Regions from separate parts of the Limosilactobacillus secundus genome, predicted to be linked through region 1. Evidence: predicted binding sites of a transcription regulator. Region 1 holds the regulator's gene; the other holds the start of a gene.

Region 1 (11,157 bases):
TCAATATGTCTTTTCGGGAATGAATGGCATGGGACATATTGAAAAAATTAACCACTATTTTCCTAAAGAACATGTCGTAGCCGGTACTTGTTTAATCGGGACGGTTCTTAATAAGGCGGGGGATGTGGACTTTATTGGTAAACCTGGTGCTGGTTCGATCAACCTAGCTCCCCAAGTCGGCGAACCAGATGAGCGGGTAAAACAAATTGTTGAGGACTTTACCACGGCGAATATTAATCCCCATCTTAATGATAATTTTTATGGGACCCTCCTAACAAAAGTAGTCTTCAATTCTGTTATTAATACGATCTGCACGCTTTTTGAGATTCAAATGGGGCAATTTATTGATTATGATGGTGCAGAAAAGCTTGGTAAGCAGCTAATTAATGAAGCATTCGATGTTGCAGAACGGGCTGGCATCCAGCTCTTAAGTACCCGTGAAGAGGAGTGGCAAACAATAAAGTATGTCAGTGAAGTTACCAATCCGCTTCATTACCCATCAATGTACCAAGATATGAGTAAAAATCGACCAACAGAAGTCGATTACATTAATGGGTACATTTATGACCTAGGTAAGAAGTATAACTATGAGGCATCAACTCATGACTTTTTACGTAATTTGGTTCATCTGGCAGAGAATACGCGTAAATTTCGACAAAACTAAAAGAAGAAGCGGAAAGGTCCGCTTCTTCTTTTAGTTTTCTTGATCAAATTCTTCCAGTTTTTCTGCTGCTTCTGTCCATGCAAGTTCAACTTCTTCAGATTTAGCTGACAGTTCATCAAGTTTTTTCTGGAGATCGGTTAATTTTCCAATATCCGTAGCAATCTCTGGCTGGCTCATTTGTTCTTGAATTGCAGTTTGCTTTTTTTCTAATTCTGCCATCTGTTGTTCAAGCTCATCAACTTGTCGCTGGATTTTGCGCCGAGCACGCTGCTGTTCTTTGCTTTGCTGATAAGATTGCTTGCCAGCTGGTGCTTTAGCAGTATTGTTGGGATTAGGTGAAGTGGTTTCAGGTGAACTTTCTTTTTCCTTAGCAATTAGGTAGTCATCATAATTGCCTTCGTAATGTTTAATTCCATCATGTTCCATTGCTAAGATATCGGTTGCAACCTGATTAATAAAGTAACGGTCGTGAGAAATAAAGAGAACAGTTCCGCTAAATTCGTTAATTGCATTTTCAAGAACTTCGCGACTATCAATATCTAAGTGGTTAGTAGGTTCATCAAGGATAAGAAAATTAATCGGTTTAAATGAGAGTTTAGTTAACTCCAATCGTGCCTTTTCACCACCAGATAGGTCATGAACGACTTTATAAACATCATCACCAACGAATAAGAAACTACCTAATAATGAACGAATATCTTTTTCAGGTACTTCTGGATGGTCATCCCATACTTCTTCTAAAACTGTTTTATTTGGATGTAATTGTTGCTGTTCCTGGTCGTAGTAACCGATATCGAGGTTAGCACCGAGTTTAATTGTTCCACTAATTAACGGAATTTTATGGAGAATAGATTTAAGTAAAGTTGACTTTCCGATTCCATTTGGTCCGATAATCCCAACGCGCTGTGGCTTGCGGACATTAAATGAAAGCGGCCCAGCAAGGATCTGTTCATCGTAGCCAACTTTTGCCTGCTCTACATCAAGAACTTCATTTCCACTATCTTTTTCAGAATGGAATTGGAAATGAATTGATTTATCATCAGTTTCTGGACGCTCAAGCCGCTCCATTTTTTCTAATTGCTTTCGTCGCGCCTGAGCACGTTTAGTTGTTGAAGCGCGAACAATATTTCGATTAACAAAGTCTTCTAACTTGGCAATCTTTTTTTGTTGTTGGTCATAGTGTTTCCACTCTGCTTGTAATCGTTCTTGCTTGTGTTTAACAAATTGCGTGTAGTTACCAGTATAGTGGGTGAGCGTTTTATTATCGAGATCATAAACATCGCTGACAACCCGATCTAAGAAGTAACGGTCGTGAGAGACGATAAGCAATGCGCCTTGATAACTTTTAAGATAATCTTCTAACCATGAAAGAACGTTCATGTCAAGGTGGTTAGTCGGTTCATCTAGAATCAAAAGTCCAGGTGCTTGCAGAAGAATCTTTGCTAAGGCGAGTTTAGTTTTTTGCCCTCCTGAAAGGGAATTAATTGGCGTATCATAACTATCTTCGCCAAAGCCAAATCCATGTAAAATTCCCCGCATCCGTGATTCGTATTCAAAACCACCCTGCTTTTTAAAGGCAGTTTGTAAATTATCGTATGTTGAAAGAATTTGTTGATAATTACTAGCGGCACTGTCGAGGTCGGCTAGTTGCTGTTCAAGATCATGAATTTGTGTTTCCAGTTTGTGGAGAGGAGCAAAAACGGTATCTAATTCAGTCCAAATGCTATTTTGACTATCGAGTCCTTGATTCTGAGCCAAATAACCAATTGTCAAATCTTTAACCTTCGTAATTGTTCCTTCATCTGGTTCGGTGATTCCAGCGATCATTTTTAACAAGGTCGTCTTACCAGCACCGTTACGCCCAACAAGCGCAGTACGGCCATGCTCTTGGATTTGCATGTTCATATTGTGAAATAAAACGTCCGCGCCAAATCGACGCACAACGTCATTTGTCTGTAAAAGTAACATATTGAAACCTCATTTAATTCGTTATTTAATATGGTTTTATTTTAGCAGATTTTTAATTTTAAATAAAAAGTTGAAAATATTTTTGTATTTTAGTTCACAAAAAAGGGTTTAATTGCTAGAATATACTCAGACTTAAATTTCACAAAGTAAAGATTAGTAACATTATCCTTATCAAAAACTTAGTAATTAGTTGGCAAACTAGGTTGAGAAGGGCTTATTTTAGGAGGAACAAAAGTAGAATGGCTAATAAAAAGATTCCACGCGCGACTGCGAAACGGTTGCCAATATATTTCCGGTATTTAAATGTATTGAAAGACGCAAACAAGCAACGGGTATCATCAACTGAACTTTCGGAGGCTGTGCAAGTTGATTCGGCAACGATTCGTCGTGACTTTTCATATTTTGGTGAATTAGGTAAGCGGGGATACGGTTATGACGTTGAAAGTCTATTAAAGTTTTTTAAAGGAATCTTGCACCAAGACTCATTAGTTAGTGTTGCCTTAGTCGGGGTTGGTAGTTTGGGAAGTGCCTTGTTAAACTTTAACTTCCACCAAGATACCAACTTACGGATCAGTGCGGCATTTGATACTAAACCAGAATATGCTAATACAGTCAAAAGTGGTATTCCAATTTACCCATCCGAGGATATGGTCAAGCAATTAAAAGAGCAACAGATTGACGTTGTTATTCTAACCGTTCCTGGAATCAAGGCCCAACATGTTGCAGACCAATTAGTTGAAGCTGGTGTGAAGGGAATTCTTAACTTTACTCCTGTTCGTTTATCTGTGCCTAAAAATGTTCAAGTTCAAAACATTGACTTAACAAACGAACTTCAAACATTGATTTACTTCATTAAAAATTATACTGAAGATTCAATTGAATAAATTAAGAGAGCATTGGTTTGATGAAAGCGTTCAACCAATGCTTTTTGTTTACTAAATTATTAATAAAAGTCATGGATTGTAGGTAGGATCCCTTAAGTTTTAAAAAATGGTCAAAAAAAGTCAAAGTGTTTTTGTTGCATTTTGAAGAGAACATGTTATATTTAAACATGTGATTAGCACTTGATGAACTTGAGTGCTAAAAATAAAATTTATTAACAAGATGGAGGGATTAACGTGTTAAAACCATTAGGAGATCGCGTTGTTCTAAAAGCTGAAACTGAAGAAGAAAAGACAGTTGGTGGAATTGTCCTTGCTTCCAATGTGAAGGAAAAGCCAACTACTGGAAAGGTTATTGCCGTTGGAGAAGGTCGTACTTTGGAAAACGGACAAAAGCTTGCTCCAGCTGTTAAGGAAGGCGATCGCGTATTATTTGATAAGTACGCAGGCAATGAAGTAGAATACGACGGTGAAAAGTTCTTAGTTGTTCATGCTAAAGACTTAGTAGCAATCGTTGAATAGTTAAATAAGCGAATTAAGAGCAGGAGACAGAAAGAATAAAATTCCTTCACCGTCTCTTTTAAATAAAGAATTTAATTTTGAGGTGACATAAATGGCAAAAGAAATTAAGTTTTCTGAAGATGCACGGAGCGCTATGCTCAGTGGTGTTGATAAATTAGCTGATACTGTTAAGACAACGATGGGTCCAAAGGGACGGAATGTTGTTTTGGAACAAAGCTATGGCACACCAACTATTACTAATGATGGTGTAACTATTGCTAAGAGCATTGAACTTGAAAACCAATTTGAAAATATGGGTGCAAAGTTAGTAGCCGAAGTTGCTTCAAAGACTAACGATATTGCCGGTGATGGTACTACAACTGCTACTGTTTTAACTCAAGCAATTGTTAATGCTGGTATGAAGAACGTTACCTCTGGTGCAAATCCAGTTGGTATTCGTCGTGGTATTGACAAGGCTACTGAAGTTGCTGTTGAAGCTTTGAAGAAGATGTCACACGATGTAAAGACAAAGGATGATATTGAACAAATTGCTTCTATTTCAGCCGCTAATCCAGAAGTTGGTAAGTTAATTGCTGATGCAATGGAAAAGGTTGGCCATGATGGTGTAATTACTATCGAAGATTCTCGTGGAGTTGACACTAGTGTTGACGTTGTTGAAGGAATGAGCTTTGACCGTGGTTACATGTCACAATACATGGTAACTGATAACGACAAGATGGAAGCAGACCTTGATAACCCATATATTTTGATTACTGACAAGAAGATTAGTAACATCCAAGACATTTTGCCATTACTTCAATCAGTTGTTCAAGAAGGCCGTGCTCTCTTGATCATTGCGGATGACATTACTGGTGAAGCATTACCAACCCTTGTATTGAACAAGATTCGTGGTACCTTTAATGTTGTTGCTGTTAAGGCTCCAGGCTTTGGTGACCGTCGTAAGGCTCAACTTCAAGATATTGCTGTTTTGACTGGGGGTACTGTTATTTCTGATGACCTTGGGATGAGTCTTAAGGACGCTACTGTTGATCAATTAGGTCAAGCCAACAAGGTTACAGTTACAAAGGATACTACTACTATCGTTGATGGTGCTGGTTCAAAGGAAGCTATCCAAGAACGTGTTGACCAAATTAAGCAAGAAATTGCTAAGTCAACTTCCGACTTTGACAAGGAAAAGCTTCAAGAACGTCTTGCAAAGCTTTCAGGTGGGGTTGCCGTTGTTAAGGTTGGTGCCGCAACTGAAACTGAATTGAAGGAAAAGAAGTACCGGATTGAAGATGCCTTGAACGCTACTCGTGCTGCTGTTCAAGAAGGATTTGTTCCTGGTGGTGGAACTGCTTTAATTAACGTAATTCCTGCTCTTGACAAGATTGAAGCCGATGGTGATGAATTAACTGGTATCAATATTGTTAAGGCTGCCCTTGAAGCACCAGTTCGTCAAATTGCTGAAAACGCTGGTGTTGAAGGCTCTGTTATTGTTAATGAATTAAAGAACGAAAAAGAAGGTATTGGTTACAACGCTGCAGATGGCAAGTTTGAAGATATGATCAAGGCTGGTATTGTTGACCCAACAATGGTTACCCGTTCTGCTCTTCAAAACGCTGCTTCTGTATCAGCATTGCTTCTTACTACTGAAGCAGTTGTTGCTGATAAGCCAGATCCAAATGCTAATAATCAAGGCCCTGCTGCTCCACAAGGCGGCATGGGCGGTATGATGTAATATCACCTGAATAAAATTTAATTTTGTGGGCAGAAAAGATTCTAATGTTTGATTTTCAAATATTAGGATCTTTTTTTTGTTAGAGAAAAATCAATGACGAAAAAATAAGCTATCGAATTGTTAAGCATCTCCCGTTTATACAGTAGAACAAGCAGGTAAGTATGTTCAAAAATACCGATTTGATCGCCCAGAAGAATTAGCTATGAAGAACAAGTGGGGCTGTTTTACCTTTTAACTTGGTTAATGATAAACAACATTAAGTTACCTTTATTATTGATGCTGATATCTTTAAGAATGAGGGGTTAATAGGTTGTCACTCAAACGATAATACTGCCACTGTAATTCTAGTCATAAAAGATTTGCTTCAAATAATAAAGCAGAATAGTAATCCAGTTAAGGCGATTCAACTATAAAGTTAATCTAAAAATCTTAAATTGTGGTAAAGTAAATTAGTATTAATTTTTAACCAAACTATAACTGAAAGGAACTAAGAAATGGAAAAAATGAAGTTCCAGAAGATAACGCTATTTTCTGGTGTAATGCTTGCCTTAAATTCCTTAATTGGTTCAGGATGGTTGTTTGGTGCCGGAACTGCTGCAAAGGTTGCGGGACCAGCTGCTATTTTGTCATGGATCTTGGGAGCAATAATCATTATTAGTATTGCCCTTACTTATGTTGAATTAGGCGCAATGTTTCCAGAAAGTGGAGGAATGAGTCGTTACGCTCAGTATAGCCACGGTCCGTTTTTAGGCTTTATTGCTGCATGGGCAAATTGGATTTCATTAATCACTTTAGTCCCAATGGAAGCAGTAGCCTCAGTTCAATATATGAGTTCGTGGCCGTGGGCATGGGCGAATTGGACCCACCACTTTATGAAAAACGGTAATATTACGACTCCGGGATTGTTAGTTGTATTTGGCTTCATGCTTGTTTTTACTTTGATCAATTTCTGGTCGGTAAAATTGATGACTCGCTTTACTAATTTAATATCAATTTTTAAAATTTTATTACCAACATTGACAATTGTGATGCTTATTGCGGCGGGTTTTCATCCTAGTAATTTTGGTCATAGCGTAACTACTTTTATGCCATATGGTAGTCGATCAATCTTTGAAGCAGCTGCTATTTCTGGAATTATTATGTCTTATGATGCCTTTCAAACGGTAATCAACATGGGGGGAGAAATGATTAATCCTCATAAAAATATCGTGCGAGGCGTATTGATTTCAATGATTATTACCGCTGTGATCTATGTCATGTTACAAGTTGCCTTTATTGGAGCAATTGATCCGAATTTATTAGCGCAAAAAGGATGGCATGGGATTAACTATACATCTCCATTTGCTGATATTGCGATCTTGCTGGGGATGAATTGGCTTGCAATTTTACTATATATGGATGCTTTTGTTTCACCATTTGGAACAGGGGTTGCGTTCGTGGCAACTGCTTCACGAGCATTGGCAGCAATGACTCATACCGGTCATTTGCCCCAATGGTTAGGACGGCTCGAACGGCGGTACATGATTCCGCGGTTTGCCATGGTCGTTGATCTAATTTTAGCGGTAGTAATGGTTAGCCTCTTTAGAAATTGGAGCTTGTTAGCCACTGTAATTACCGGTTCAACTTTAATTGCTTATCTTACTGGTCCCGTTACTGTGATGTCGCTTCGGAAAATGAATGCTAATTTAAAGCGGCCGTTTCATCCCCGTTTTATGTCCTGGTTGGCACCATTTGCATTTATCTTGACGAGCCTTTCAATTTATTGGACAATGTGGCCGACAACTGTTCAGGTGATTGGAGTTATCTTATTAGGCTTACCAATCTATCTTTATTATGAAGTTAAATATCGTCACGCATCAGGGCTACGTGACTTACGCAATAGTTATTGGATGCTGGCTTATCTTGTTTTTATCTCAATAGTTTCTTACATTGGAAGTGAAGGATTTGGCGGCAAGGACTGGTTGAAGTACCCATGGGATTTTGTTGTTATCATCATCTGCTCGCTAGGATTTTATCGGTGGGCTGTGGCTAGCCGGATGAAAAAAATCGATCCTGCGGCAGAAAAGGTTAATGCTAAGGTAAAGATGCCAGAAAAAGATCAATAGATATATTTGTAGGTTGCAAAATTAAAGAATAAATTGTAGTATTGTCACCTACTTAAAAAGTGTAAAAATCAAAGGAGAAATAGTATGTGGCGCTATTTGAAACGTGTTTTAATCGGGAAACCGTTAAAAACCCTTGATGAAGGGCAAACACACTTAACTAAATTTAAAGCATTAGCCATGCTTTCTTCTGACGCAATATCGTCAGTAGCATATGGACCAGAGCAAATTACAACTGTTCTGGTAACTTTATCCGCAGCAGCAATTTGGTATTCAATTCCGATTGCGGCAGTTGTGTTGGTCCTTTTGTTAGCTATCACGTTATCATACCAGCAAATCATTCATGCCTATCCTAGTGGTGGTGGTGCTTATGTCGTTGCCACGCGGAATTGGGGGAGTAATGGGGGATTATTTGCTGGAGGATCATTACTAGTTGACTATATGTTAACGGTGGCTGTTTCAACGACATCTGGAGTTGAAGCGATTACTTCTGCAGTCCCTGCTTTATATAAATTTTCAATTCCAATCGGGATCGTTATTGTTCTTTTAATTATGTTTATGAATTTACGGGGAATGAGTGAAAGTGCAAACTTCCTCACAATTCCGGTATATTTCTTTGTTATTATGATGATTGCGATGGTAGTGTGGGGTGGCTATAATATTGCCACTGGTCATATTCATTACCAGGCAATTGTTGATTATGGAACACCGGTATCGGGAATGTCATTTGTTATACTTATTCGGGCATTCTCGGCTGGTTCGTCATCCTTAACTGGGGTAGAAGCCGTAAGTAATGCTGTTCCTAACTTTAATAAGCCTAAGGAAAAGAATGCTTCAACTACTCTGGCAATTATGAGTGCTATTTTGGCGTTCTTCTTTATTGCCGTTATCTTCTTTAGCTTTTATCTGGGGGTAGTTCCTAATTCACGGACAACAATTCTCTCCCAAATGGCAGCACAAATCTTTGGGGGGCATGGGTTAGGTTTTTACCTGTTGCAACTTTCAACTGCAATGATTTTAGCAGTCGCTGCTAATACTGGTTTCTCAGCCTTTCCAATTCTTGCTTTTAATATGGCAAAAGATAAATATATGCCGCACGCGTTCATGGATCGCGGTGATCGGTTAGGTTACTCCAACGGAATTATTTCATTGGCGATTGGAGCAATTATTTTGATCTTGATCTTTCATGGTCAGACTAATATGTTAATTCCGCTTTATGCAGTGGGGGTATTTGTTCCATTTACTTTATCGCAATCTGGGATGATTATTCACTGGTTTAGAGAACGGGAAGGTTTTTGGTTAGGGAAAGCCTTTATTAACCTAGTCGGGGCCTTGATTTCATTTATCCTTGTTATTTGTTTGTTCTGGCAACACTTTGCAAATGTTTGGCCATACTTAATTATCATGCCGCTGCTTTTATGGATGTTCCATTCGATTCACCGGCACTATGTAAAAGTAGCTGCTCAATTGCGGGTTGCTGAAAAGACGAAAGTTCAATTACATGATTATGATGGAGCAACGGTGATCGTTTTAGTTGGTAATATAACCCGGGTGACGCGTGGTGCAATTAATTACGCTCGGTCAATTGGTGATTATGTCATTGCCATGCACGTTTCATTTGATGAGAATCCAGGAAAAGAGCATAAAACGGCAAATGAATTTAAAGCTGAATATCCAGATGTCCGTTTTGTTGATATTCACTCTTCGTACCGTTCAATTGCTAAACCAACGTTACGGTTCGTTGATGTAATTGCAAAGCGAGCAGAAGCAAGAAATTATTCGACGACTGTTCTTGTTCCGCAATTTATTCCTAAACATCCATGGCAATTGGCCTTGCATAATCAGACTAGTGTTCGTTTACGGGCGTTATTGAATTCCCGAGAGAACATTATTGTTGCTAGCTATAACTACCACCTTCAAGAATAGTTTAATTAGAGAGAAAGTATTGATTTAATGAATAAAAAGCAACTATTATGGGGACTTTTGTTTGCAATTGGCCTTTTTATGGCAGCAAGTTACACTATTGATAATCGTGGTTTTCATTCTGGGATATACGGTATCATTGGCTGTGCGTTGATCTTAATTGCGTATGCAGGAATGAATTGGGAAAAACTGCAATCAAAAGATCAACATACGAGAAAAATTTTAGTGCTTTTAAGCAGTATTTTAGGAATTATCATTGTCCTTGATATTGCTGAGATAATTTTAGGATAATTAAATAAGGTTTATTAAAGAGATTAGGTTAATACAATCCTAGTCTCTTTTTTTGTATTGATTAATAGGATAAATAACACTATAATTTTGTTAGTTAACTAACGAAAAGGAGAAATAAGAATGTTAATAGGTCGCTTAGTAAAACAAGCTAACAATGCGATGAATCAAGAAATGAATACATTTGCGCAGCGGTATGGATTGACAGGAATGCAAATGTCGATTATTGATTTTTTAACGCATTTCCCGGGAAATAGTTGTGATCAACACCAGATCGAAAATGAATTTGGAATAAAGAGGTCAACAACTACTGTATTGCTTCAACGAATGGCAAAGAAAAATTTAATTGAACGTCATCCGTTACCAGAAGATCGGCGTCAAAAAGTCGTTACTCTTACTGCAGAAGGCAAAAAATTATCTTCAGATGTAAGTGCGTATATTACACAATATGAAGAGAAATTAAAAGCAGATTTTAGTGAACAAGATATTTCAAAAATAAAACAGTTCTTGTCAACGATGATCGAGGAGAAAAAATGAATACGAATACTGAAAAAATTCCAGCAAAGGTTGTAGCGGCAATTGTGGCAACAGGATTGATGTCATTTTGTGGGGTAATTGTAGAAACGGCGATGAATGTGACTTTTCCGATTCTAATGCGTGAATATTCGATTACTACTAATCTGGTCCAATGGATGACTTCCATTTATTTGCTCTTGGTTGCAATCGTTGTTCCCTTATCGGCAATTTTGAAAAGCTCTTACCGAACAAAGACGCTTTTTACAGTTGCAAACTTGCTTTTTATTGGTGGAATAATTATTGATGCACTGGCACCGTCATTTTGGTTGCTTTTAGTTGGTCGTGCAATTCAGGGAATAGGAACTGGGATTGCATTACCATTGATGTTTAATATTATTATGGAACAAGTTCCAACAAGCCGAATTGGCTTCATGATGGGGATTGGAAATCTTATTACTGGAGTTGCCCCAGCGATTGGTCCTACTTTCGGTGGACTCGTTGCCAGCAAGCTTAATTGGCGGTGGGTATTTTATTCATTAATTCCGCTTTTAATTATTTCGTTTGTGCTTGGTG
Region 2 (11,157 bases), on a different contig from region 1:
CTTCTTACCATTCGCTTTCTTTAGTCTTTTTTCACCAGTCTTCTCAATTTTAAGTGGGGTTACAGGAATTGGGTTGAAGTGGCAAAAAGGAAAGCAACGCAATACTGCGAATGAAAATCAAATAAAAGAAGCTTAAAAAATCTGGGTTTGAGAATTTCTCTTACCCAGACTTTTTATTATCCTGCAATTAATACTTCCGTTACCAATAATCCACCACCAAAGATTAATACAAAGACAACTACCGGCCACACAAAACGCAGCCAATGAGAATACCGCATATCGAGCATTTGCAAGGTTGCCATTACTAATCCAGTCGGTGCTAAGAATAACATTGCATATTGACCAAATTGATATGCAGTAACAACCGTATATCGTGGAATATGAACTGTATCCGCCAATGGTGCTAAAATTGGCATTGCTAGCACTGCTAAACCAGATGATGATGGGACGATAAAACCTAAGACAAAGAATACTAGCATCATCACAATAATAAAAAATGATCCGTTCATATGCGCAACCATTTTTGAAGAAGCATAGAGAATCGTGTCAGAAATATAGCCATCGTTAAGCACTTTATTAATTCCTCGTGCCAAACCAATAATTAATGATACACCGACTAAACTAGCTGCTCCATCAGAAAAAGCTGTTGTCGTCTTATATTCACCCAAACCATCTTGATGTCCAAAACAAGTTAAAAACATAATAATAATAGCAATTGTCAAGAAGGCTGATGCCATATTAGGAAAAGCCCATCCTTTGGCCATTACTCCCCAAATCATAATTGGGAAAGCACAAGCAAATAAAATTAAAATGATTTTCTTTTTTAAAGTAAACCGCTGATCTTTTTCTTCGCTAGTAGTCATTCCCCACATTTGATCAAATTTAGCCCGATCATCATATGAATAAGAAAACTGGGGGTTCTGTTGTACTTTGCGTGCATACCAATGCAGATAAAATAATAAACAAGCAACTGCAATAACCAAACCAAAGATTCGTCCTGCCATTCCTTGCGTAAAAGTTGTCCCAGCAGCATTTGATGCAATTACAACTGAAAACGGATTGATTACTGAAAATGTTGTTCCAAGTGAACTTGCTAAGAAAATAGCCCCAACACAAACAATTGAATCATAACCCATTGCAATAAAAACCGGGGCTAAGATTGGATAAAAGGCAACTGCTTCTTCTTCAATCCCACATAGCGTGCCACCAAGGGCTAGTAAAACTGTCACGAGAAACACTAAAATAAATTCTTTTCCTTTAGTCTTGGTAGATAGTGCGGCTAGCCCAGATTCAAAGGCTCCACTTGCTTTAACAACACCAATCAAACCACCTAAAACTAAGATAAAAATCATAATATCAACTGATTCAATCGTACCGTCGACCATACTAGAGAAAATATCGCTGACCGAAGCCGGATGTTGTTCAAGCCGCTTATAAGTTCCTGGCACTGAAATCGGTTTATTGATTGCGCCGGATTTAAACTGGTCGACATCAATCTGAATATGCAATTTATCTAATGTTGCCTGTGTTGCCGGATAACTAATTTTTTCTCCAGTTGGTTGTGTTACTTGGAGATGGTTATTGACATATGCTAGCTTAGAATAACTTCCCGCTGGAACAATCCAAGTAAGCATTACTGCAATCACCGTTAGAAAGAATAAAATCGTAAACGCGCCTGGCATCTTTAGTTTAAACCGATGTTTTTTCTCTGCTGTTGCTTCTCCCATCTTCCTCACTCCTTAAGTCTTCTTTCTCCCTCCTGTTAATTTTAGCAAGCGTTTTCAATAAACTTCATAATAAGTCAGATTAATTCAACAAATGCATATTTATTGTTTAAAAGGAACTGTGATATAAGTTAGGTAACTTCCATAAAATACGAACAGCGCAGTACAACAATGGCCTTCAGTGTCCGGCAAAGTCGAACGCTGAAGGCCTATTGTTGCTTGCGGGGGCTCCCAGAGGCTAGCTTCGCGTCGAAAAACGAAGTCACGAGTGACTTCTGTCTCGCTCCTTTTAACATTTTCGCCTTTATTACTTAGGCTACTTATTATATTCAACAATTTCCATATCATTATCAGTCAACGTTGCGCGCGTCAGACTTCCATTTGCTGGACGCTCAGTCACATCATACTTTCCATGACCAAACCGTTCTACTAAGCTTAGAACAGTATTTCCATGACTTACCCATAAAATATTTGCGTCGTCAGGTAAATCAGCATTACGAATTAATTCAATGCCTTTATCCATTCGTTGCCAATATTCTTCATTGTTTTCGGCATCATGAAATGGGTCAGCATCCTTTAACCAGTCTTTAGCTTGTCCAATGGAATATGCTGTTACAATTTCACGGAAGTTCTTAAAGCCATGAGGAGCGCCCGCGTTGTACCAAGCAAGATCCATATTCGTTCCTTCATATGATCCATAAAACTCTTCCCGAAAATAAGGAGCAGTGACTGGATGAGCTACAGAATTAGCGTTATTAAGATTTAAAATTACTTGTGCTGTTTCCATTGCTCGGGAAAGGTCACTACAAAAAGCACCATCGAAGTGAATGTTTTGTAACTTCTCACCAGCTACCTTTGCATCTTCTTTACCCTTCATCGTTAGTGGGGAGTTGCTCCACCCCTGCAGTTTATTGTAAATATTAAAGAAAGTCTGTCCATGGCGAACAAGGTAAATATTTAATTTAGTCATAACGATCCCTCCATATTCTTATTGTACCGCTTACAAACGCTTAAAACTATTTAAGAATTAATTTTGAGCTTTAAACACATATTCTTCATATTCTCCACGTAGACTAAAAAATATAGAAGGAAGGAATTATTATGAAACTTAGAGACACTAGTCAACCAAATATTGTTGCCGCTAAGATTATTAAAGTTACTTCGAAAAACGTTACCGTAATTACTGAAGAAGGCCACCTGCTCAAGATTCCATTAACTAAACAATATCGGGAAGATAAAACTTTACGCGCATCATTAGTTGATATTTTGAAAGCAGGGATATGGATTCCAGTAAATAAAAAGCTTAAAAAATTATTTAGTTACGACTGGCTTTCTGTTCCTGCCTTGGTCCCAGCAAAGAATTAAGTTTCTTCAATGATTTCCATAAAAAGGATGTTTTATAGTAATCTATGATAAAATAATTCTTGATTTGTCGAAATTGGACTTCGATAATCTAGAACAAACCATATTGATTGCGAGGAACATTCCTAATGAAAAAATTAAGCAAATTTGTGGATACTAGGATTGGTTTTTTCACCCTCCTAGTTATCCTTTTTTGGTTAAAGACCCTGTTTGCTTACTTTACTGACTTTAAGCTTGGTGTTACGGGAATTTTTCAATACCTTATTTTAATTTTTAACCCGTTAGCAACCACCTTTTTTATTTACAGTTTAGCATTCTACTTTAAGCGTTCACGGTTCTTCTACCCAGTTATTATGGGGCTAGACATTGCGAACACATTATTACTTTATTTAAACGTCATCTATTATCGTGAATTTACCGATTTTATGACAATTGCTACGATGACAGGTTATTCAAAAGTTAATCAAGGTTTAAGTGGTAGTTCACTTGCCCTCACTAACTTTCATGATGTCTTTTACTGGTTAGATATCGTCGTAATTCTTATTTTAATGCTCTGTAAAGTTATCAAATTTGATCCCCGAGCAATTGGAACACGGTTAGCATTCGCATTTAGCTCCGTTGGTCTTGTCTTATTTGGGGTTAATTTGTCTTTTGCGGAAATGAGTCGTCCTCAATTACTTGGCCGGACATTTGATCGTTCTTACATTGTAAAATATCTTGGAATTGATACTTTTACTGGCTATGATTTAGTAAAATCGCAACATATCAATAACATGCGACAGAGTGCTACTAAACCTGAACTACTGAAAGTTAAGAAATTTACTGACAAGCACTACGCTCCGGCTAATCCACAAATGTATGGAATTGCTAAAGGACGTAACGTGATTATCATTCACCTTGAAAGTTTCCAACAATTTTTGATTAACAAGAAGATCAACGGGCAAGAAGTTACCCCATTCCTTAACTCGCTTTATAATGGCAAGGATACCTACTCGTTTGATAATTTCTTCCATCAAGTCGGTCAAGGTAAAACTAGTGATGCGGAAAACCTTTTAGAGACTAGTACATTTGGCTTGCCACAAGGATCTTTATTTGCCACACTCGGAAGCGATAATACCTTCCAAGGCGCTCCAGCTATTCTTAATCAACGTGCCGGTTACACGAGTGCAGTCCTCCATGGAAATGTTGCTAGTTTCTGGAACCGCAATAATGTATACAAAAATTTAGGCTATCAGTACTTCTTTGATGCTAGTTATTATGATACTTCTGGAGACAAAGCTACCGGATATGGACTTAAAGATAAGTTATTATTTAAAAACTCCATCAAGTATCTTCAAAGTTTACAGCAACCATTCTACGCGAAATATATCACTGTTACTAACCACTTCCCTTACACGCTTGATGATGAGGATAAAGATCCAAACTTCCAAACTACTAATACTGGGGACAGTAACGTCGATAATTACTTTGTAACTGCTCATTATCTGGATCAATCAATTCAAGAATTCTTTAATTATCTTCAAAAGACTGGTCTTGACAAGAAATCAATCATAATGATCTATGGTGACCATTATGGGATTTCAAATAGTGAGAATACTTCCTTAGCAAGTGTTCTGGGAAAGAGTGCCGATGATTGGACAGACTTCGATAACGCTCAACTTCAACGTGTGCCGCTAATGTTTGTCATCCCTGGTACGGGTCACGGAAAAGTTTATCATACCTATGGTGGGGAAGTTGATGTTCTTCCAACCCTCCTTCACTTATTAGGAATTAGCAGTAAACGCTACATTCAATTCGGAACCGATCTCTTTTCTAGCAAGCATAATCAAGTGGTTGCCTTCCGTAATCGGGATTTTGTTACGCCAACTTATACTAGTGTGGGCGGAACAATTTACAATAATAAAACTGGTAAAGAAGCTAAACTTACCAAAAAGCAGCAAGAGAAGTTAAAGAAAGATCAAGATTTTGTAAATGAGGAATTAACCCTTTCTGATTCGTTAAACGAAAAAAATCTCTTGCGGTTCTACCATCCAAAAGGGTTTAAAAATGTTAACCCAGCTGATTACAATTATTCAAATGGTCTAAAACGAGCACAGCAAATTGAGAAGAAGAAAGGAATTAAATCAACAAGTATTTACTCAGAAAATGGGGATCGTTCAACTGTAGATGACTACAGCACTGACGCCCCTGAGCAAAACCATTCTTCCACTGATTCCAACCGTATTAAGATCACTAACCCAGACGCTAATAATAAGTAGTAAAGGTACAAAATAGAATAGTAGAGTCTAGCAGAGCACTGTGTTCTACCTAGGCTCTATTTTTTTAAGTTTAAGCTAATTTCAGTCAGCTAAACTTTCTCTCCATTAATAAAAGTGATATTGTTAATCTGTACACAAAGAATAATGGAGGGATTTTTATGGTTGAAGAATTTGGCTCACCATCATCTTACATTCAAGGCAAAGGTGTTCTTTTTGAAAGTGATAAGTATCTTAAAAACTTTGGCACAAAGCCATTATTATTGGCTGGCGAAACAGTCTATAAAATTGTAGGTAAGCGTTTTGAACAATATCTTCAAGAAAGTGGTTATGATGTCACCCGTGTTCAATTTAATGGTGAATCATCCACTAACGAAGTAAACCGGGTCACAGAAATCGGTAAAGAAAATAATGTAACCGTCGTTTATGGTCTTGGTGGTGGTAAAACAGTTGATACCGCCAAAGCGATTGCCGACAATCTCCATTTACCAGTTGTAATTATGCCAACATTGGCTTCAAATGATGCTCCTTGTTCACGTCTCTCAGTAATCTATACTGATGACGGTGGATTTGACCATTATCGTTTCTACAACCAAAATCCTGACTTGGTCTTAGTTGATACTCAAGTTATCGCTAATGGCCCTGTTCGAATGTTAATTTCAGGTATTGCTGATGCTTTAGCTACCAATGTTGAAGCACAAGCAGTTGCTAAAGCTAATAGCGATACAATGCTTGGTGAAAAACAAACCCTTGTCGGAAATGCAATCGCTCAGAAGTGTGAAGAAACATTATTTAATTACTCGCACCTAGCAGTAGCTGATGCAGAAGCACATGTTGTTACACCAGCATTTGCTAATATTGTTGAGGCTAATACCTTGATGAGTGGTCTCGGTTTTGAAAGTGGTGGTTTATCTGGTGCCCATGCTATTCATGATGGCTTAACAATTTTAGAAGAGACTCATGATTTTACACACGGTGAAAAAGTCGCATACGGAACTCTTACCCAATTAATGCTTGAAGGCGCTGATCAAGAACGTTATAACAAATACTTCCAATTTATTCTTTCTTTAGGGCTGCCAACTACTCTTGCTGATTTACATTTAGAAAATGTCACTGATGAAGAATTGCTCAATGCTGGAAAAGCCGCCTGTTCAGAACAAGATACTATGGATCGTTTGCCATTTAAGGTAACTCCAGATGATGTTGCTCAAGCATTACGAGCAGTTGATGCATATACTAAACAATATTTAAATAGTCACCATTGTCATCATAGCCAAATGTAACAAAAAATCAGACGCGGAATTTTTCTGCGTCTGATTTTTTATTATTTACCCCATAAGAAATTAATCAATGCCTTATCAACTTGAGCATTATTATGAAGTTTCGAATGTTGAGCATCTTTTCCTGTTATTTTTAGAACACGGTATGATTTTGCACGAGCAGCCACTAAATATTTAAGTGACAACGAAGATGCATTATCAACAGTTCCATCTGAACGATTGCCAATATCACCAATAATATTAAGAACTGCTACTTGGCCTTTCGGATAAATTTGCCGTACTTTTGTCATTTGACGATATGTGGCATTCATTTCGTTTGGCTTCCCATCTTTATTTAATTTCATTCCAACTGGTTGCCGAATAGCAGCAGGTACCTGTTTAAAATTCAAGCCAGCAAAATGGCCTGCGATATCAACCTGTTTTTGTAATTGCGGCATATTCTGCTTTTTACCGTTTTGCAACATATAGTAAATAATCGAAATATTTCCCAGGGAATGGCCAACCATATTAATCTTAGTTATGCGATAGCGTTTCTGTAATATCTTTACAACATTTGTCGCATATTCACCGTGTTTATTAAAATCCAACTGCCTATTATTATCATAGTTTACCTCAACAATCGGATTGATGGCTCCTTTATGCATTGAACCATGAAGGGTGACTTTTCCGTTATTAGCAACATCAGCTCGCAGGACTGTGCTCGTTACCCCGGCTTTTTTAGCAGCGTTTACCATGTGCTCTTCTGCATGATAACTACTGCCTCCACCATGAAAGAATAGCGTTGGCGTTGTTGATTGGATATATTTACTGTGTTTTTGCTGCCACCAAACTGCACTACTAATTATTGCCAGGATAACAACTACTATCACTACACCAATTCCAATATGACTTTTTTTCATAATTTTCACCCGCTTTTTTACTTAGATTGTAAGCCTAAGAACAATAATGCAGTCAAAAATTATTTTAATGCAGAAGGCGTTGCCAAAAGTTTCCGCGGCGAACATCATTAGCACTGTATAAAGAGTAAGTTAACGGTTCACCATTAAGCGTTTCTAACTGATCACTCGTTATCCTTAAACTGCCAACACGTTCACCTTTCCAGATGGGTGCTTCTAGTTTTTTCTTTTTATATTGTGTTCCAATCGTATAGTTCGTTTTTGTATCGTACGGACTCCAGATAGTTACATGTTGTGGCGTGAGTTTCATTGTTTTTTCAACCCCATTAGCTACTTTACGTGTTGTCACTGATGATGGAACTTTTATTTTTTGTAAATGATCCTCTGTTTTAAGGATCTTATATAAATTCTGAGTAGCCTTAAATCGATTATCTTTATTGCTCCCTTTTGAATGTAAGATAACAGTAATAATGCGATGGCCCTGGTACTTACCTGTACTTGCAAAACAAGCTCCCGCACTGTCAGAGGTTCCCGTCTTCAGTCCGTCAATCGTTACCCCTTTTACAGCATACTGCTCTCCCGGTAACATCTTATTAAGATTTTTTTCAGTCTTAACTTGATCTTTTGCTATTTGAAATTTTACTTCTTTTTGTGCTGTAATTTGCAAAAGTTCAGGATAATGTTTTACAAAGTATTGCGATAAAATGGCAACATCCCGTGCACTCATCGTATTAGCAGCATTATTAGGAAGGTCAGCTAACTTAAAACTTTTCATATCTCCATTATCTAATCCGACCGAATTAACAATGTTTGTCTTAGTCATTCCAATTTTTTTGGCTTTTTGCATCATTTTAAGATTAAATTCATCGGTTCCATCCCCGGTAGCTGTTGCAAGTGCGACAGTAGCCCCATCAGCTGACTTTACAAGGGCTGCATTGATTAATGTCCGAACTGAATAAGAGTGACCAGATTTTAATCCGATTGAAGAATAAGCAGCATCATTAGAAATAGCCGCAATTTCAGGAGTTATTTTTACTTGAGTATCCCACGAAAGTTGCTTCTGTTGGATTTCATCTTCTATTACTAAAATGGTTAATAATTTTGTAATTGAGGCTACCGGAAGAGCCTTATCTACATTTTGCTTATAGATAATTTGCCCTGTTGAAGCATCAGCCATGATCGCTGCAGAAGCATCAATTCGATTATTTGCTAATACGGATTGACTTCCCACCATTAGCATCATGAATAGAGATAAAATAAAAACTGTCAATTTTTTCATAAAATCTATTCTCCTATTTTCTTCAAGTACGGTAAGATAAACTTAATAATAAATAATAAAGGAATTCATTATGAATAAAGAACTTAAATCTCTGCTTTTCATCTCAACTGGTCTATTCCTTATTTTTGTTCTAATTTTTAATCTTTGTATATATAATGCTGCTAGTTTTATTCCCCAGGCTAGCAAAACAAGTCAAATTCTTAACCAAAATCGGCTTCGTACCCCTAATATTCACCGTTCCTCTGAAAATTGGACATACCCCAAGATCGATAACACTCCTATTGAATTGGTCGCTATCAAGCAAGCAAAAAGAATTCTAGTTATCAACTCAAATAAGCGACAAGTTATTTACATTATCCACGCACAGATTAATCTACCAGCACAAAAAAATCCTTTCCGCTTACTTCATGCTCAAGGGCAGCAAATTTATCATATTAATGGTTCTCAGCAAGCTATCGCTAAGAATTGGTTAGGAGTGACTAACGGGAACTACATTGAAACACCCGTTACAGATATGAATAATCATCAGGCCTCACGCAACCTACGAAAAGCATCTAAAATTGAAAATACTATCCAGGTGTCAACCCCCGATGCTAAATGGCTTCAAACTTTGCCTGAAAACACACTCTTAATAGTTAAGGAGGACTATTAATATGATTTCACGCCTAAAACATGGACATTTTTTTAATCACTTACTTGGAAGTAATTTTATTTTGCTAATTATAATTAGCTTTTATAATCTTCTTACATACTTCATCCCATTAATCAAAATTTCAATCACTCAAATAATTTTCTTCTTTCTAATAATTGATCTACTCTTGATTACCTTTAAGATTTTAGCGCTACACAATTAGCCAACAATCTCAACCTTAGTACCGACTGGCAAATTCTTTTCCATCCATTGAGCGTCTGGCACCGAAAGCCGAATACATCCGTGTGAACCCTGCGTTTTTCCAAGTTTAGCAGCTTCTTGTTCATTATATTTTCCGTCCGCTTTAGTCGGAACACTATGGAACAAGTATTCTCCATGATTCTTCCAAGAAACGTAGTAATTAGCTCCCTCTTTCAACGATTGATTAAAAAAGCTATCTCCTCGCTCTTGTTGAGCATAAAATGTTCCTGTCGGGGTCGCACTTTTCAGCTTACCAGTTTTAGGATCTTTTTTATAAATTCCACCTGTGCTATACATTGTATAAATAACTTTTGAACCATCATACAAATATGTCCGATTATTTTTTAAGTCAACTTTAATCCAGAAGTCCTTCACTTTATTTAAATCTGGATACGGAACTGTTTCCGATGACTTATGCCAATCAATTGGGGTTCGCATATGACTTTCACTATTATCGAGTTCCTTTTCTTGTGTTGGTTTTTCTTTTACTTGCGATTCAACTACTGCTTTTTGGGGATGGGCATTCGAAGTAGCACGTAATTCTGGACCAATTGCAATTATTGCTACTAATAAGCAAAATATTCCATAAATCCAATGCTTTACTCGTAAGTTCAAATTAATTTCTCCTTTACAGATAATTCAAAACATCACTATTATAATTATAGGGAATTTTTTATTCAATATACTTTAAAAAAGGTGTACAAAATGCGAGATAATCTTAAAGTTTCATACTTAACTGCTATCTTTTTCTTTATTGTTGCTATCATTTATGCAAATCTTGCGTAATAATCGTGAGGATTCTATTATGACATCAATTTTTTCATTCATATCAAATATTTGGTCGTATACCATCAACCATAAATGGTCAAAGGATATTTTACGAGCCAACATCCTTTTTATTCTTTTAGTTATTATTTATGATCTTTTTCACTTTTCATTAAAAATAATTAATTGGCGGGTCTTCTTCAAAGTATTTCTGCTATTAAATATTTGTTTATTTTTTAAGTTTCTTTTAGATGGTATTGATCGTTATTTAAGAACACTGTAACTTTATAAATTCTTTATTGAGTTATCACTTTTCCATGCTAAGATAGGAACGTAATTATTTATTTTCGATTTGAGGAAGGTACAATGCATTCATATATTAAATACTGGATAGCAGGAATAGGAGCATTATTAATTATAATGATTGCGGGGATGACTGTTCACCAGAAAAATCATTTCAATAAAAACGTAACCATCAATAACGTTGCCGTTGGGGGACTAACAGCCAAGCAAGCTTTTGATAAGGTAAAGGGGACCTCAGGAGCAACCAAGGTATATGTTGACAATAAGCTAGTTTACCAAACTAAATCCATGAAGGCTAATTTTAGCAATAATGATGAACAAAAATTTAATCAAGCACTAAAAAAGCAGTTTACATTTTTTCCATCACATCAAGCAAGAAACTTATCAATAAAGCCAGATAA

Evidence for each region. The regulator Rex, encoded in region 1, represses fermentation and respiration genes when NADH is low (regulators of the CRP and FNR family bind a similar motif). The targets are predictions, from matches to a motif close to TTGTGAANTANTTCACAA.
Region 2: the regulator Rex is predicted to act here: its motif matches at 5,465-5,482, upstream of LMB57_RS07050 (glycerol dehydrogenase).

Annotation. Positions count from the first base shown of each region.
Region 1 is NZ_JAJGUA010000032.1:40,301-51,457, reverse strand. Features, by position in the region: gene LMB57_RS04930 (ketopantoate reductase family protein) at 1-664, shown strand, start outside; gene LMB57_RS04925 (ABC-F family ATP-binding cassette domain-containing protein) at 695-2,632, opposite strand; gene LMB57_RS04920 (redox-sensing transcriptional repressor Rex) at 2,872-3,516, shown strand; gene groES (co-chaperone GroES) at 3,751-4,035, shown strand; gene groL (chaperonin GroEL) at 4,127-5,755, shown strand; gene LMB57_RS04905 (APC family permease) at 6,250-7,860, shown strand; gene LMB57_RS04900 (APC family permease) at 7,945-9,783, shown strand; gene LMB57_RS04895 (hypothetical protein) at 9,811-10,071, shown strand; gene LMB57_RS04890 (MarR family winged helix-turn-helix transcriptional regulator) at 10,192-10,605, shown strand; partial or broken gene LMB57_RS04885 (MFS transporter) at 10,602-11,157, shown strand, end outside.
Region 2 is NZ_JAJGUA010000039.1:11,120-22,276, reverse strand. Features, by position in the region: gene nhaC (Na+/H+ antiporter NhaC) at 1-136, shown strand, start outside; gene LMB57_RS07070 (YfcC family protein) at 177-1,727, opposite strand; gene LMB57_RS07065 (histidine phosphatase family protein) at 2,041-2,694, opposite strand; gene LMB57_RS07060 (hypothetical protein) at 2,826-3,089, shown strand; gene LMB57_RS07055 (LTA synthase family protein) at 3,215-5,344, shown strand; gene LMB57_RS07050 (glycerol dehydrogenase) at 5,503-6,624, shown strand; gene LMB57_RS07045 (alpha/beta hydrolase) at 6,666-7,520, opposite strand; gene LMB57_RS07040 (D-alanyl-D-alanine carboxypeptidase family protein) at 7,585-8,796, opposite strand; gene LMB57_RS07035 (hypothetical protein) at 8,867-9,448, shown strand; gene LMB57_RS07030 (L,D-transpeptidase) at 9,647-10,303, opposite strand; gene LMB57_RS07025 (L,D-transpeptidase) at 10,820-11,157, shown strand, end outside.